Regions from separate parts of the Formosa undariae genome, predicted to be linked through region 2. Evidence: riboswitches for the same ligand, from Rfam matches in the RefSeq annotation. Region 2 holds a riboswitch; each other region holds the start of a gene.
What was found. A riboswitch is a leader RNA that binds a small molecule or an ion and turns the genes downstream of it on or off. The one in region 2 is predicted to bind cobalamin.
Positions count from the first base shown of each region.

Region 1: it holds a riboswitch for cobalamin, as region 2 does, so the genes downstream of both, ACFFVB_RS07810 (TonB-dependent receptor domain-containing protein) here and nrdG (anaerobic ribonucleoside-triphosphate reductase activating protein) in region 2, are expected to answer to the same signal.
Region 3: it holds a riboswitch for cobalamin, as region 2 does, so the genes downstream of both, ACFFVB_RS06035 (hypothetical protein) here and nrdG (anaerobic ribonucleoside-triphosphate reductase activating protein) in region 2, are expected to answer to the same signal.
Region 4: it holds a riboswitch for cobalamin, as region 2 does, so the genes downstream of both, ACFFVB_RS05225 (ribonucleotide-diphosphate reductase subunit beta) here and nrdG (anaerobic ribonucleoside-triphosphate reductase activating protein) in region 2, are expected to answer to the same signal.

Region 1 covers NZ_JBHMEZ010000003.1:1,067,609-1,070,823, reverse strand. Annotated here, with positions in the region: gene ACFFVB_RS07815 (hypothetical protein) at 34-396, shown strand; cobalamin riboswitch at 954-1,144, shown strand; gene ACFFVB_RS07810 (TonB-dependent receptor domain-containing protein) at 1,317-3,215, shown strand, end outside.
Region 2 covers NZ_JBHMEZ010000001.1:212,684-215,898, reverse strand. Annotated here, with positions in the region: gene ACFFVB_RS00895 (DUF502 domain-containing protein) at 1-352, shown strand, start outside; cobalamin riboswitch at 943-1,146, shown strand; gene nrdG (anaerobic ribonucleoside-triphosphate reductase activating protein) at 1,271-1,735, shown strand; gene nrdD (anaerobic ribonucleoside-triphosphate reductase) at 1,728-3,215, shown strand, end outside.
Region 3 covers NZ_JBHMEZ010000003.1:584,362-587,576, forward strand. Annotated here, with positions in the region: gene ACFFVB_RS06030 (ABC transporter substrate-binding protein) at 1-1,002, opposite strand, end outside; cobalamin riboswitch at 1,207-1,420, shown strand; gene ACFFVB_RS06035 (hypothetical protein) at 1,450-1,746, shown strand; gene ACFFVB_RS06040 (DUF5074 domain-containing protein) at 1,773-2,831, shown strand; gene ppnP (pyrimidine/purine nucleoside phosphorylase) at 2,990-3,215, shown strand, end outside.
Region 4 covers NZ_JBHMEZ010000003.1:405,129-408,343, reverse strand. Annotated here, with positions in the region: gene ACFFVB_RS05225 (ribonucleotide-diphosphate reductase subunit beta) at 1-1,172, opposite strand, end outside; cobalamin riboswitch at 1,427-1,614, opposite strand; gene ACFFVB_RS05220 (DUF922 domain-containing protein) at 1,795-2,373, opposite strand; gene ACFFVB_RS05215 (FKBP-type peptidyl-prolyl cis-trans isomerase) at 2,460-2,888, opposite strand.

The DNA of each region.
Region 1 (3,215 bases), on a different contig from region 2:
AAAATTATTGAATCAACCCAAATCTATAACAAAATGAAAAAATTAAACTTCAGAACATGGCGTACAGCCATATTTTTCCTAGTATGCGCATCTTTGTTTGTTTCTTGTGCAAAAGACTATGCAGATTTTCGCGTTGCTGCTCCCGAATTAAATATGACAGAATTATCGTTTAAGGACGGTATGAAAGTTGGAGATCGCATTACATTTGAGGCTCAAAGAGTAACAGAAGTAGATAGCATATATGCTAATGAGTGGAGTTTAAACGATATTTTAGTTTCTTCTGAAAATTCTTATGAATTTGTTGCTGAAGCTCCAGGAGAATATGTTTTGTCTTACAGAGCTTATAACATCGCAGGGGAATTTAATTATGATTACGATATCGTAGTAGAAGAGTAAACTTCTTATTACAACCGTACTGTGTTCTAAGGCTATTTAGAAATGTCTAAATGGTTTCTTAAATTAATTTTCAAAGATTATAGCTTATATAAAAAAATACGTTTTAGGATAAAGGGCTGGAATATAAAATATTTCAGCCCTTTTCTTTTTACCCCGAACTTCATTTTTATCTGTGTTATTCAGATTATGTTTGAAACTAAATAAAGAAAGAAGGGTTCTCTCCAGGTTTTTTTAAATTACCAAGGTATTCGTTTATTTTCGGGGCCTTAAATTCTAATCCGTAATCCACTTAACTTAAGTTGGGTTTATTCGAATCAATATATATGCTAATTTATTGATGTTGCGATCTCACACACGAGATCTTATTTTAAAATTTATAGTTATCTTCTATGATAGATATCATAAGTGATATCAATCCTACTCATTATATTTGCTTTACTATATAAAATTCTGATTTCATGTGTTTAAAGGATGTAATTAGTCTAGGAATTATTTTAATAGTATGAAATGTGAAATAGATGGTTTGCTATCTGTGTTTTTTGTCTAAATTTGCATTTTTAAATATTAAGGGAAATGGTTGTTGTGTTTATTTAAACATTAACATTAAAAGAGAATTCGGTGAAAATCCGAAACTGTCCCGCAGCTGTAAGCTCATAACGGAAACCTAATTTTCGGTCACTTTTCAATAGAAAGGGAAGGCCAGGTGGAAGGAGTAAGTCAGAAGAACTGCCATTTTTTAGTAATTCAAATAGCTTTCGGGGATAAAAGCTAGGATTAGAATCGTATTATTCTTCTCTTTAGGAGTAACTGTGTCCCGTACCGGTTAGTCTGCCCTCGATTGCAATAAATTAATAGAGGTGAGGTTTTCAAAATTGTTTTATAATTTTATTTTAATAACATGTATCACGTGTTTCAGTTCGGTGTCTGTTTTGGCACAAGAACAGGATACTGTTGCCGCTACCTCCCTGAAAGAAGTTGTATTAAAATATAATATTACGCAACATAAAAAACACGTGTCTCCAGCACCAGTGCAAACTTTAGATGGCGGAACGTTAGCCCGTTTAAATAGTTTAAATGTAGCCGATGCGATACGTTATTTTAGCGGTGTTCAGCTTAAAGACTACGGTGGAGTAGGTGGATTAAAAACGGTGAATATTCGTAGTATGGGTTCGCAACATACAGGAGTCTTTTACGATGGTGTTAAATTAGGAAATGCGCAAAATGGTCAAGTCGATTTAGGGAAATATTCCTTAAATAATATGGAACAAGTAAGCTTGTACCAAGGGCAACGGACCGATTTAGACCAGTCCGCAAATGCTTATGCGTCTGCAAATAGTATTTATTTAAAATCGAAAACTCCAGATTTTAATAATGAAAAAGCATATCAAGCAGATGTAACCTTTAAAACGGGCTCCTTCGGACTAATTAATCCATCATTTTCTTTCGATTATAATTTAACGCCTAAGATAGCTGCCCGCGTGAGTGCCGAAATGGTCTCTGCCGATGGTGAATATAAATTTCAATATACGAATGGGACTTATGATACTACAGCAGTGCGTAAAAATGCAGACATAAAATCGTATCGCGTAGAAGCGGCGCTTTATGGAAATCCGTCAAAGAAAATTAGTTGGAACTTAAAATATTATCATTTCGATTCCGAACGCGGTTTGCCAGGTGCCATCGTAGCAAATCGTTTTGAGCGTCCGCAACGTTTATGGGATAAAAATAGTTTTATTCAAGGTGAATTTAAATATGAAGTAAACGACTCGTACTTCTTTGTTGTTAGAGGAAAATACGCCGATGATTATACGCGTTACGTTGACCCTGAAATTGTTTCTCTGGATGGAATTTTAGACAACAGATACAATCAGAAAAAATATTACACATCTATAGTAAATACGGTTAAACTGAAACCGTTTTGGGAAGTATCTCTTGCTTCAGATTTTGAAGAAAATACACTCGATGCCAACTTATATCGTTTTGCATATCCCAAGCGATTTTCCATGCTAAATGCATTAGCAAGTAACTTTCATTTTAAACGATTAAATCTTCAATTAAGTGTATTAAGTACCACGGTAAATGAGACGGTACAAGCCTACGATTCGGCAGACGATTTTCAGAAATTCTCGCCTTCCGTGTTGATTAATCTACAACCTTTTCAAAATTCAGATTTGAGATTACGTGGGTTTTATAAGAATATTTTCAGAATGCCTACTTTTAACGATTTGTACTACACTTTTGTTGGGAATACTTTTCTTAGACCAGAAAATTCAGAGCAAATTGATTTCGGATTTTCATATCAACATTCTAAACAGAAATCCTTCTTCGAAATCCAAGCCGATGTTTATAAAATATGGATTACCGATAAAATTGTGGCTGTTCCCGGAGCTAATTTATTTAGATGGACCATGCTAAATCTTGGTGAAGTAGAAACTACTGGGTTAGAAGTCGGCATAAAATCTTCCGTAACATTTTATAAAGATTTTAATGTTACCGGAATGCTTAATTACACTTATCAAGAATCAATAGATGTAACGGCTAATAGTAATAGTTATGGCGACCAAATACCATATATACCGCTTCATAGCGGGAGTGCAACAGTTATGACAGGATATAAAGCGTTTCAGTTTAACTACAGTTTTATTTATACGGGAAGTCGCTACAGCCAGAAAGCAAACATAGCATCTAACTATCTAGAACCTTGGTATACTCACGATTTATCGGCTAACTATACATTTCAAGAGTTGAAAAATCCCATTCAAATAGGAGTAGAGGTTAATAACTTATTAGACCAACAATACGATGTGATTAAGAATTTC
Region 2 (3,215 bases):
TGGATATCTGGCAACCTTACCACGTTTTATGAAATTTTACGATTGGTTTGAAGGTATGTTGCTTGATGTTATTCCGGGATATAGTAAATATAAAACCGAGCTTGAGAATAAAATAAGTCCGAAACCAGATAATAGAACATCTGTGTTAATTAGTACACCAATGGGTGATAAACCAGGTCTTTTAATAGATGAAAAAACGAGCAATTCTGTGGTGTTTTTTCCGAGTACAACAAACGCTTTAGAAGGTGAAGTTTTGATCGTCGATAATAAAATGGTTAAGAAAATTGATATTGATGCAAAATCTCTACTTAGCATCATGAAAAAGCAAGGAAAAGGCTTGCCTATCGCTTAAAGTGGGTATGGCTATAGAAAATTTAGGTATTAAAAATGCAAAATAAAATAAAGAAGACGGTTTGTTGAGTTGTAGATAATCATGAAGAGATTCTCGACTCGGATCGAATACCATTTAAATTCTTAATCTTTTAATCTCTGTTCTAGATTGCCTGTAAAACAATAAAAAACGCCATGTTTTTTGAGGGCGTTCGAGCGGAGTCGAGAACATACAATGTTTTTTATTAATCAAATATAGATTCTGTCCTATAGACTATGTGTAGGCATAAAAACCAGGTTGTAGATTATTATGAAGAGGTTCTCTGGGCGACTCAAATACCGTTTAAATTCTCAAACTTTTAAGTTCTCGTCTAGATTGCATGTATAACAGTAAAAAACGCATGTTTTTTTAGGGTGTTCGAGCGGAGTCGAGAACATAAAGCTGTAGAATTATTTCTTTATTTCTCGATTAACCACATAATTTTAAAAACGCAACAATTAGGAATGATCCGTTTTTATAACGGATTAAAAACGACGCTCCGATTTAAGAAGTGTTAACAACTCTATTGATAAAATATCTGCACATATAATTTACATCTTGATTTCTTATTTATCTTTAACTTAGAAATTGGTTCTTAGTATACATCGCTAGTATACAGGGATTAAAAGGGAATTGGGTGGAAAACCTAAACTGTTCCCGCAGCTGTAAGCTCTCTAAAATGTTTTACATTCTTTTAGCCACTGTTTCAATATATTGAAATGGGAAGGCGTAAAACAGGAGCGAGTCAGAAGACCTGCCAAATTCAAAATCATGTCGAGCTTTCGGGAAAAAGGTGTATGGCATAGAATATTCTTATTAGAAATACTCTTAGCTTTTTGACGATTAACCTATCGATAGAACGGTCTGTTTATACCTGTTTGTCGACTAATTTAAAGAAGGATGTATTATTCAAACATTCAGATAGCACTTCAGGAAGTTCCTGGAGAAATTAGCATTTGTTTTAGCATTTGTGGTTGTAAACTACATTGTAAAGGCTGTCATTCTCCTATGCTATGGAAAGAGAAAAATGGCACGGAACTCACCTTAGAAACGTTTAAAAACACTCTAAAAAAGTATAAAGGGCTTGCAAGTTGTGTTTTGTTTATGGGCGGGGAATGGCACGAGGCAGAGCTTGTTAACTGTCTTCATTACGCTCGAAAACTAGACTATAAAACCTGTTTATATACAGGGGAAGATAATATTAGCGCAAATATATTACGAGAGCTTACTTGGATTAAAACAGGTAAGTGGATTTCGGAATTAGGAGGATTAGACGCTTTATCTACCAATCAGAAATTTACACACGTACAATCAAATTCGTTATTAAATCACTTATTTATTAAAAAACCATTAAGCCATGATTAGATTAACCCAAGAACAAGTCAATAAAAAAATCAATTTCATTAGTAATTATATCAACGCGTCTAATGCCGCCGATGGCTCTAAAATGGATGCCAATGCTAATGTGTCTTCTAAAAATATAGCCACTATGGAAGCCGAATTGAATAAAGACATAAATATTCAGGTAAACAGGCAATTGGTGAAAAATAAAATAGCAGACTTATTTGGAGACGATTTAGCGAACGAATATGTTAGACAAATAGAATCTCATGAAATATATGTGCATGACGAAACCTCTTTAAAACCGTACTGTGCTTCTATAAGTATGTATCCGTTTTTGTTTGATGGATTAACAAAATTAGGAGGGGAAAGTAAAGCTCCACAACATTTAGAAAGTTTTTGTGGCGAGTTTGTAAATCTTGTTTTTGCAGTGAGCTCTCAATTTGCAGGTGCTTTGGCAACGGTAGAGTTTTTGTTGTATTTCGATTATTTTGCACGTAAAGATTTTGGTGCAGATTATGTAAATACAAATACTAAAACCATCGAAAATCATTTACAACATGTTGTATATGCTATAAATCAGCCTGCTGCCGCTAGAGGGTATCAGTCAGTATTCTGGAATATTTCTTTATACGACGAAAAATATTTTGAAAGCTTATTCGGTGAATTTGTATTTCCAGATATGAGCAAACCAGAACTTGAAAGCTTAAATAAATTACAACAATTTTTTATGACGTGGTTTAATGCCGAACGCGAAAAAGCAGTATTGACTTTTCCTGTGGTTACCGCGGCCATGTTGGTAAAGGATGGAAAACCTGTAGATCATGATTTTGCAGACATGTGTGCTTCAGAATTAAGTGAGGGAAACTCGTTTTTTATCTATCAGTCTGAAAGTGCCGATAGTTTAGCGTCTTGTTGCCGGTTAAGAAATGAAATTAGTGATAACACCTTTAGTTATTCGCTTGGGGCAGGCGGAGTATCTACCGGATCTATAAATGTGATTACGTTAAACATGAATCGCTTGGTGCAAAAGGGAGATGATTTAAAAATTGTAATTCAGAAAATTCAGAAATATCAGGTGGCTTATAGAAGCTTGATCGAAGAATATAAAAATGCAGGCATGCTACCTGTTTATAATTCAGGTTTTATCGCTTTGGAAAAACAGTTTTTAACCATTGGAATTAATGGTATGGTGGAAGCTGCAGAAAGTTTAGGTATAAACGCAGAGAATAACGAGACCTATAAATCGTTTGTGTCTACAAATCTTAAAATTATTTATGATGCGAATAAAGAAGCCAAAAAAGAATTCGGATATATGTTTAATACCGAATTTGTCCCTGCTGAAAATTTAGGTGTTAAAAACGCAAAATGGGATAAGGAAGATGGTTTGTTTTCTCCTCGCGAGTGTTATAATTCCTATTTCTATGCTGTTGAAGATACTTCTGTAAATACTTTAGATAAAATCATGTTGCACGGCGACGATATTATTAAGTATTTAGATGGT
Region 3 (3,215 bases), on a different contig from region 2:
ATAGACATGTTTCTGTTTAAAAGCATCAAATTTTGTGTAATGCACATTCGCCTTTTCAAGTTCTTTTAAACTCCCGTAAATTGAAGGGTTAATCCAAATGTCGCCCATTTTAGCTTTATTAAAAACCGTTTCGAAGTTTAGTGCTAAACTTCCCGAGCCTTGCGTATTTTTCCAAAGATAATTGGCATTTGCATCTTTTAAAAGCTGTGCTTCTGAGCTGGTGCCATTTGGCATATACCAAACATCTTTATACATGGCTCCACTAAATACACTAGGTCTATTTTCTACATTTTTGGCTAACGTTTTAGCCATTACATATTCCGTTTCAATACTATTATAAACGGCTTCTGCTTTATCTTCTTTATTAAACAGCACACCAAAAAACTTAATCCATTCGGCTTTTGCCAATGGCGTTTCTTCGACCCAATCCCCGTTATAAATAACTGGAATATTTGCTTTTTTAACGGTTTCCATAGAACTATTATTCCCATCTACGCCAAAAGCGATCACAACTTCTGGTCGCAATTCTAAAAGTACTTCTGTATTTACCCCTTCGTTTTTGCCAAGCTCACGAATTTCTTTATTATCAATTCGTGTTCTATTTTTTTCTGAAGACACATATTGTGTTCCTGGAAATCCAACTAATTTTTCATCTTCACCTAATAATTCTAAGCCAGGCAAATGCGTTGTCGATGTCACTACAATGCGCTCTATTGGGATAGGAATTATAGACTCGAAATCGTCTGCATTCAAATCTACAATATCCATCTGGTCCTTATCGACTAAAGCAAATTTATAACTCTTGTCTGCTTTTGGCCATGGACTATAAATTTCTAAAACCTTATAATTTTTAAACGTTTTAACCGAAAAGCCTTTAGCATGCTTTAAAGATAAATCTATACTTTGTTCTTGTATTTCTTTGACTGCTTTTGCGTCGTTTTTACAACTAAAAGCGAACACAAAGAGTAGAATAACTAAAAATTTTAACTGAAAAGGTTTCATTTAATTCAATTTTGAAAAGTGTGAATTATAATATTCAAAACGAATTAATACACACCTCAATTTAATATAAAGACACTTCAAATGTAAGCATATAAATTTCAGACGAAATAAATATTTTAATTTTTTAGTAGAAATAACACCCATAATACTGAAACTTCTTTACGAAAAAAATGGGATTTATATTTTAGTAGAAATAAAAACATTAGTTTTGAACCGAATTTTGGTTCATATCATTTAAAATGATGGATTAAAAGGGAATTGAGTGTAAATCTCGAACTGTTCCCGCAACTGTAATCTTAGTTTTGCTTTGCAAAATGCTTGTTATTAAAACTCTAATACACCACTGATTTTAATTTAAAATTGGGAAGGTAATTAACAAGACGAGAGTCAGGAGACCTGCCAAATTCAGCTAAACTAATTGACTTTCGGGCAAAGAGTCTTAACTATATGAAAGAAAAACGAATACTCTATTTTTTATTTTTTGCATGCGTTCTAACACAGTCTTTTGTGTTAAGCGATTCTATTCAGAAATTAGACACCATTCTAACTTCTGCCAATTCGCAATTAAATACGTATTGTACATCCCCTATTTATTCGAAAGAGCATGGATTAGGTAAGGCAACTAGCGCTTATTTTCGAGATACGACAGGGATTAAGAACGGTGTAAATTTAGACTTAAAATCAAAAAAATCCTGTCATTCCCATATTAAGAAGCAACAGGACGGCATAACTAAAATTACTTAAAACATTAATATATAATTAATTAAACTATGAAAAAGATAAACAAATTTTTAGTACTAGCTCTTGCGAGCACTGCTTTTTTAAGCTCATGTAGTAATGACGACGATGCAACTCCAGACCTTCCTAAAGGAGATTACGACACTGGATATTTTGTATTAAACGAAGGGAATGCTAACCCTGCAACAGCAAGTATTTCTTTTATTGGAAACGACGGTACGATGGAAGACGACGTTTACAGAACTGTAAATCCAACGTCTCCAGAAACGGGTACATATTTACAAAGTATGTTTTTTGATGACTATAATGCTTACATTATTTCTGGAAATGCAGACCAAATTACTGTTGTAGATCGTTACACTTTTGAATACAAGACTACAATTTCTACCGATTTTGAAAATCCTAGATACGGTGCTATTGCAAACGGAAAAGCCTATGTTACAAATTCTGCTGGATGGGAATTAGGATCTGCAGATGATTTTGTTACTGTAATAAATTTATCAGATTATTCTACATCTACTTTTGCAATGGAAAATGCAGAAAAAGTTATGGAAGAAGATGATATGATCTATTTTGCTAATGGATATTATGGTAGCGGACAAACTATTACTGTTTTAAATCCTAGTACAGATGCAACGACAATTATTGATTTAGGTGATGGAAATTCTCCTAATTCTATAGTTGAGGAAGATGACAATCTATACGTATTGACAACTAATTTTGCTGGTACACCAAATATTTTTGAGATTAGCACAGCTTCAAACACAATTACAAATACTATTGATTTATCAGGGGTGGTTACAAGTCCTAGGCTATTAAATATTGAAGATGATATTATGTATTTTACAGATGCAACATCTGTATATAAATTAGATATTAATGGTACAACACCTTCTAAAGTATTAGAATATACATCGACTTCTCTGTATGGTGCTATGTATAGTTTTACTGTAGAAGACGATAAGATTTACATTACAGATGGTGGCGATTTTGCTTCTGGAGGAACAGCTTACGAATACTCATTAACAGGATCTCTATTAAATACTTATATTGTTGGTGTAGGTCCAAACGGATTATATTTCAACGATTAATACCCCAAATGTATCATTAACCAAGAGAAATCGTCTAGAAAGAAATTTTTAGGCGATTTTTTATTTTCTGTCGGTATGGAATTTTTAGGGTTTATGGCTTCTTACTTGTCCTTTAAAAAGCATTGTTATACTTTTAACCTTCATTAAAACCAAATATTATGATATCAAGCAACACCTATTTTGAAGGTAATGTAAAATCTTTAGGCTATCAATCGGCAACTGGAGCATCGACTTTAGGCGTTATGGAAGCAGGAACCTACGAATTTGCCACCGACAAACATGAAACTATGAATGTTATAGAAGGTACAATGACCGTATTATTACCAGAATCTAGCAATTGGGAAACCTTTAAAGCAGGAGAATCTTATCAGATAGAAGCGAATA
Region 4 (3,215 bases), on a different contig from region 2:
AACCATTCTGTTTGAGCTAATAATTTGTGATCAATTTCAAATATTTTATCAATTCCAATACTCTCTAAAGAGTTATTAAAACGATTTTTTATGAATTCGTTTATAACCGCTTTCGGAATAAAATCTAATTCACCTTTTTCGAAAATCCAATCTATAATTTTACTTTCAGAATGATATGCTTCTTCGCAAAGTTGCTGAATCATAATCTTATACGTGTCGTTAAACCATTCTGGGTGTTCGTCCTTAATAATATTAATAAGCTCGATACCAAAATCCCCGTGAATTTGTTCTTCTTTAGAAGTGGCCTCTACGACATTTGAAATCCCTTTAAGCATATTTTTATGCTTATTGAAAGCCATGATGATTAAGAACTGAGAGAATAAAGACACATGTTCTATAAATAGAGAGAATAGTAATACAGATTCTGCATACTCTTCATTATTCTCACTTTTAGCGTTCTTTAAAGCGGTTTCTAAATACTGAACGCGCTTCATAATAGCAGGCTTTTTCTTTAATTTTTCGAATTCATTATTTAATCCTAAAATCTCTAATAGGTGTGAATACGCATCATGATGTCTCACTTCACTTTCAGCAAAAGTGGCACCCACAGATCCTATTTCTGGCTTAGGCATGCGGTGATAAATATCGCCCCAAAAGGTTTTTACTGCAACTTCTATTTGAGAGATAGCCAACATCGTGTTTTTTATTGCACTTTGCTCTACAGGTGTTAAAGCCGATTTGAAATCTTGAATATCACTCGTGAAATTAAATTCGGTATGAATCCAGTAGGAGTGACGAATAGCAGGAACATATTCGTAAAGTTGTGGGTATTCGTAAGGTTTTAAATTGATACGTTTTTCGAAAATATTACTTTTTCTACTCTGCGTCTGGTTATTTCTATAAATAATATAAGCTTTCGCTACATCGACAAACTCACTATGCATTAGTTTTTTCTCGACAATATCTTGTACTTCTTCTACTGTTGGTACGTAATCTTTATCTTGATTTCGACGCTCTAAAAGCTCGATATATACATTTTTTGCTATTAGTTCTGCATCAATACTAGAACCATGGTTAACGGCTAGCATAGCTTTTGTAACAGCAGCTGTAATTTTCTGAAGATCGAATGGTTTTGACTTAAAATTTCTTTTAATAATTTGAATTATTTCCATACTTACGATATTAAGTTGGTCTAGTGAACCTTAATTTAAACCCCTTCTTTTCTAAATAAATTTAGATAAAACAGTAATCTTTTAATAAAAATTACAGCGAGGCATTCAATCTTGGTTACAAACCATTAGTTGTTAATCATGTTTAAATTTGCAATACTGATCTTGGGAACATAAGGAAGAAAAAGAAAGAGACTACGCATATAATATGGCACAACATTCTTCTAACTCCAGCTTCAATCCCCGAAAGCACATTGAATTATTAATATTAAATGGCAGGTCTTCTGACTAACTCCTTTCACTCGGCCTTCCCATTCTTTCGAAAAGTGACCTTATTTGAGCTTCCGTTCGTGAGCATACAGCTGCGGGACAGTTCCAGAATTACACCGGATTCCCTTTTAATATCAAGTTCGTAAACTTGATAACCAATTAAAGTTAAAATCGGGTGTAAATTTATCTACTATAAATAAGTTTTAATAATTTACTTATCAGAACTTATTGACAATTGTAAATAAATAAAAATTGATAATCATTTTGGTGCTATTAAAGGTCGTAATCGCGCCTGAATATAAGACAACAAAATCTGTTCTAAACTGTTTTTTAAATTAAAGGGGTATATTCATATTTATAGATCCAGTTTAAAATGTTCTAGTTTTTTCAATTCATCTGCAACGATGGCATTCCAACGGACTTGTTCTTCATGGTCTGTGGAATGGTGGGTTTGATCATCGTATTGCTTCTGAAAATAGTAATACGACCTAAACAGGCTTTTATGAATGCGTCTGTAATCGGATTGCAACACGTCTCCAGCTGATTTTTTTATTTTATCAATGTCTCGTCTCATTTTTCTGGCATACAATTCTGCGATATCGAAATGCACTTGCTCGTGCTTTAAAATGTATTCACTCTTGGTATTAATCCAAGAGATATCTTTATGAAACTTCGCTAAAACGTGATACTCATATTTCCCGTTTTTAAAGGCATAAGGCACAATAATAATGTTTGCACCCGTAATTGCTTTTTTGGACGTTGTGGTATCTACTTTTGCCTGAAAGTCTGATAATTTTAACGCCCTGTCTCTAGTCCATATAATAGCCTCATTGGTTTCCTTCTCAATCTTGTTAACGTTCTGAGCATAGGCGTCTGTACTTAGACTCATCATCAAGAAAAGTGTAATGATATAGTATTTATATATGTCCTTCATCTCAGTATAACACGTATTAAAACACTTTCTTGCATAAAAAAAATCCGAACGCCTGTCCGGATTTTTTATATATAAAATAGAGGTAATTATTTAATCTCTATAACTTCTAAATCGAAAGTTAAAGCCTGACCAGCAAGTGGATGGTTTCCATCTACTACAATATGATCATCTTGAATATCTACAACTCTAAATTGGTGCTCTCTACCATCTTCACTTTTAGAAGTCAGTCCCATTCCTAGTTCTGGTTTTACTTCTGGAGGTAATTGTTCGTTGGCCACTTTGTGAAACAACTCTTCGTTAATGTCGCCGTATGCGTCTTCTTTAGTTATTTCAACTGTTTTTTTCTCGTTCACTTTCATATCAATGATAGCATTTTCAAAACCAGGAATTAACATACCCTGACCAATAGTAATTTCTATAGGCTCACGCTCTAAAGAACTATCGAATACACGACCATCATTTAACTTTCCTGTGTAATGTACTTTTACTGTATCATTCTCTTTTACTTGACTCATACTCTGTTTTTAAAGTTTTAATAAAAAGCAAAGCTAGGATTTTAAGTTGGAAGCACCCAAAATATAGGCTAAAAGTCTGAAAATTAAGAAAGGTTTAACGTCTAATCCCTTTAAAATAAACACGAAACCAAAAAATCTTATCAATTGTTTAGACATGTAGTGATATCCATTTTAAATCATCAAACCCAAGTAAATATATAAGCCATCATATCTATGATTTTTTGATTCACTGGACTTAGATTTAATATGTATTAAATCTAAGTCAGATGTTGTTACTTTATATAAGGACGTCTCATTATATGTTTTTAAAACTAATGAAGTGTTAAG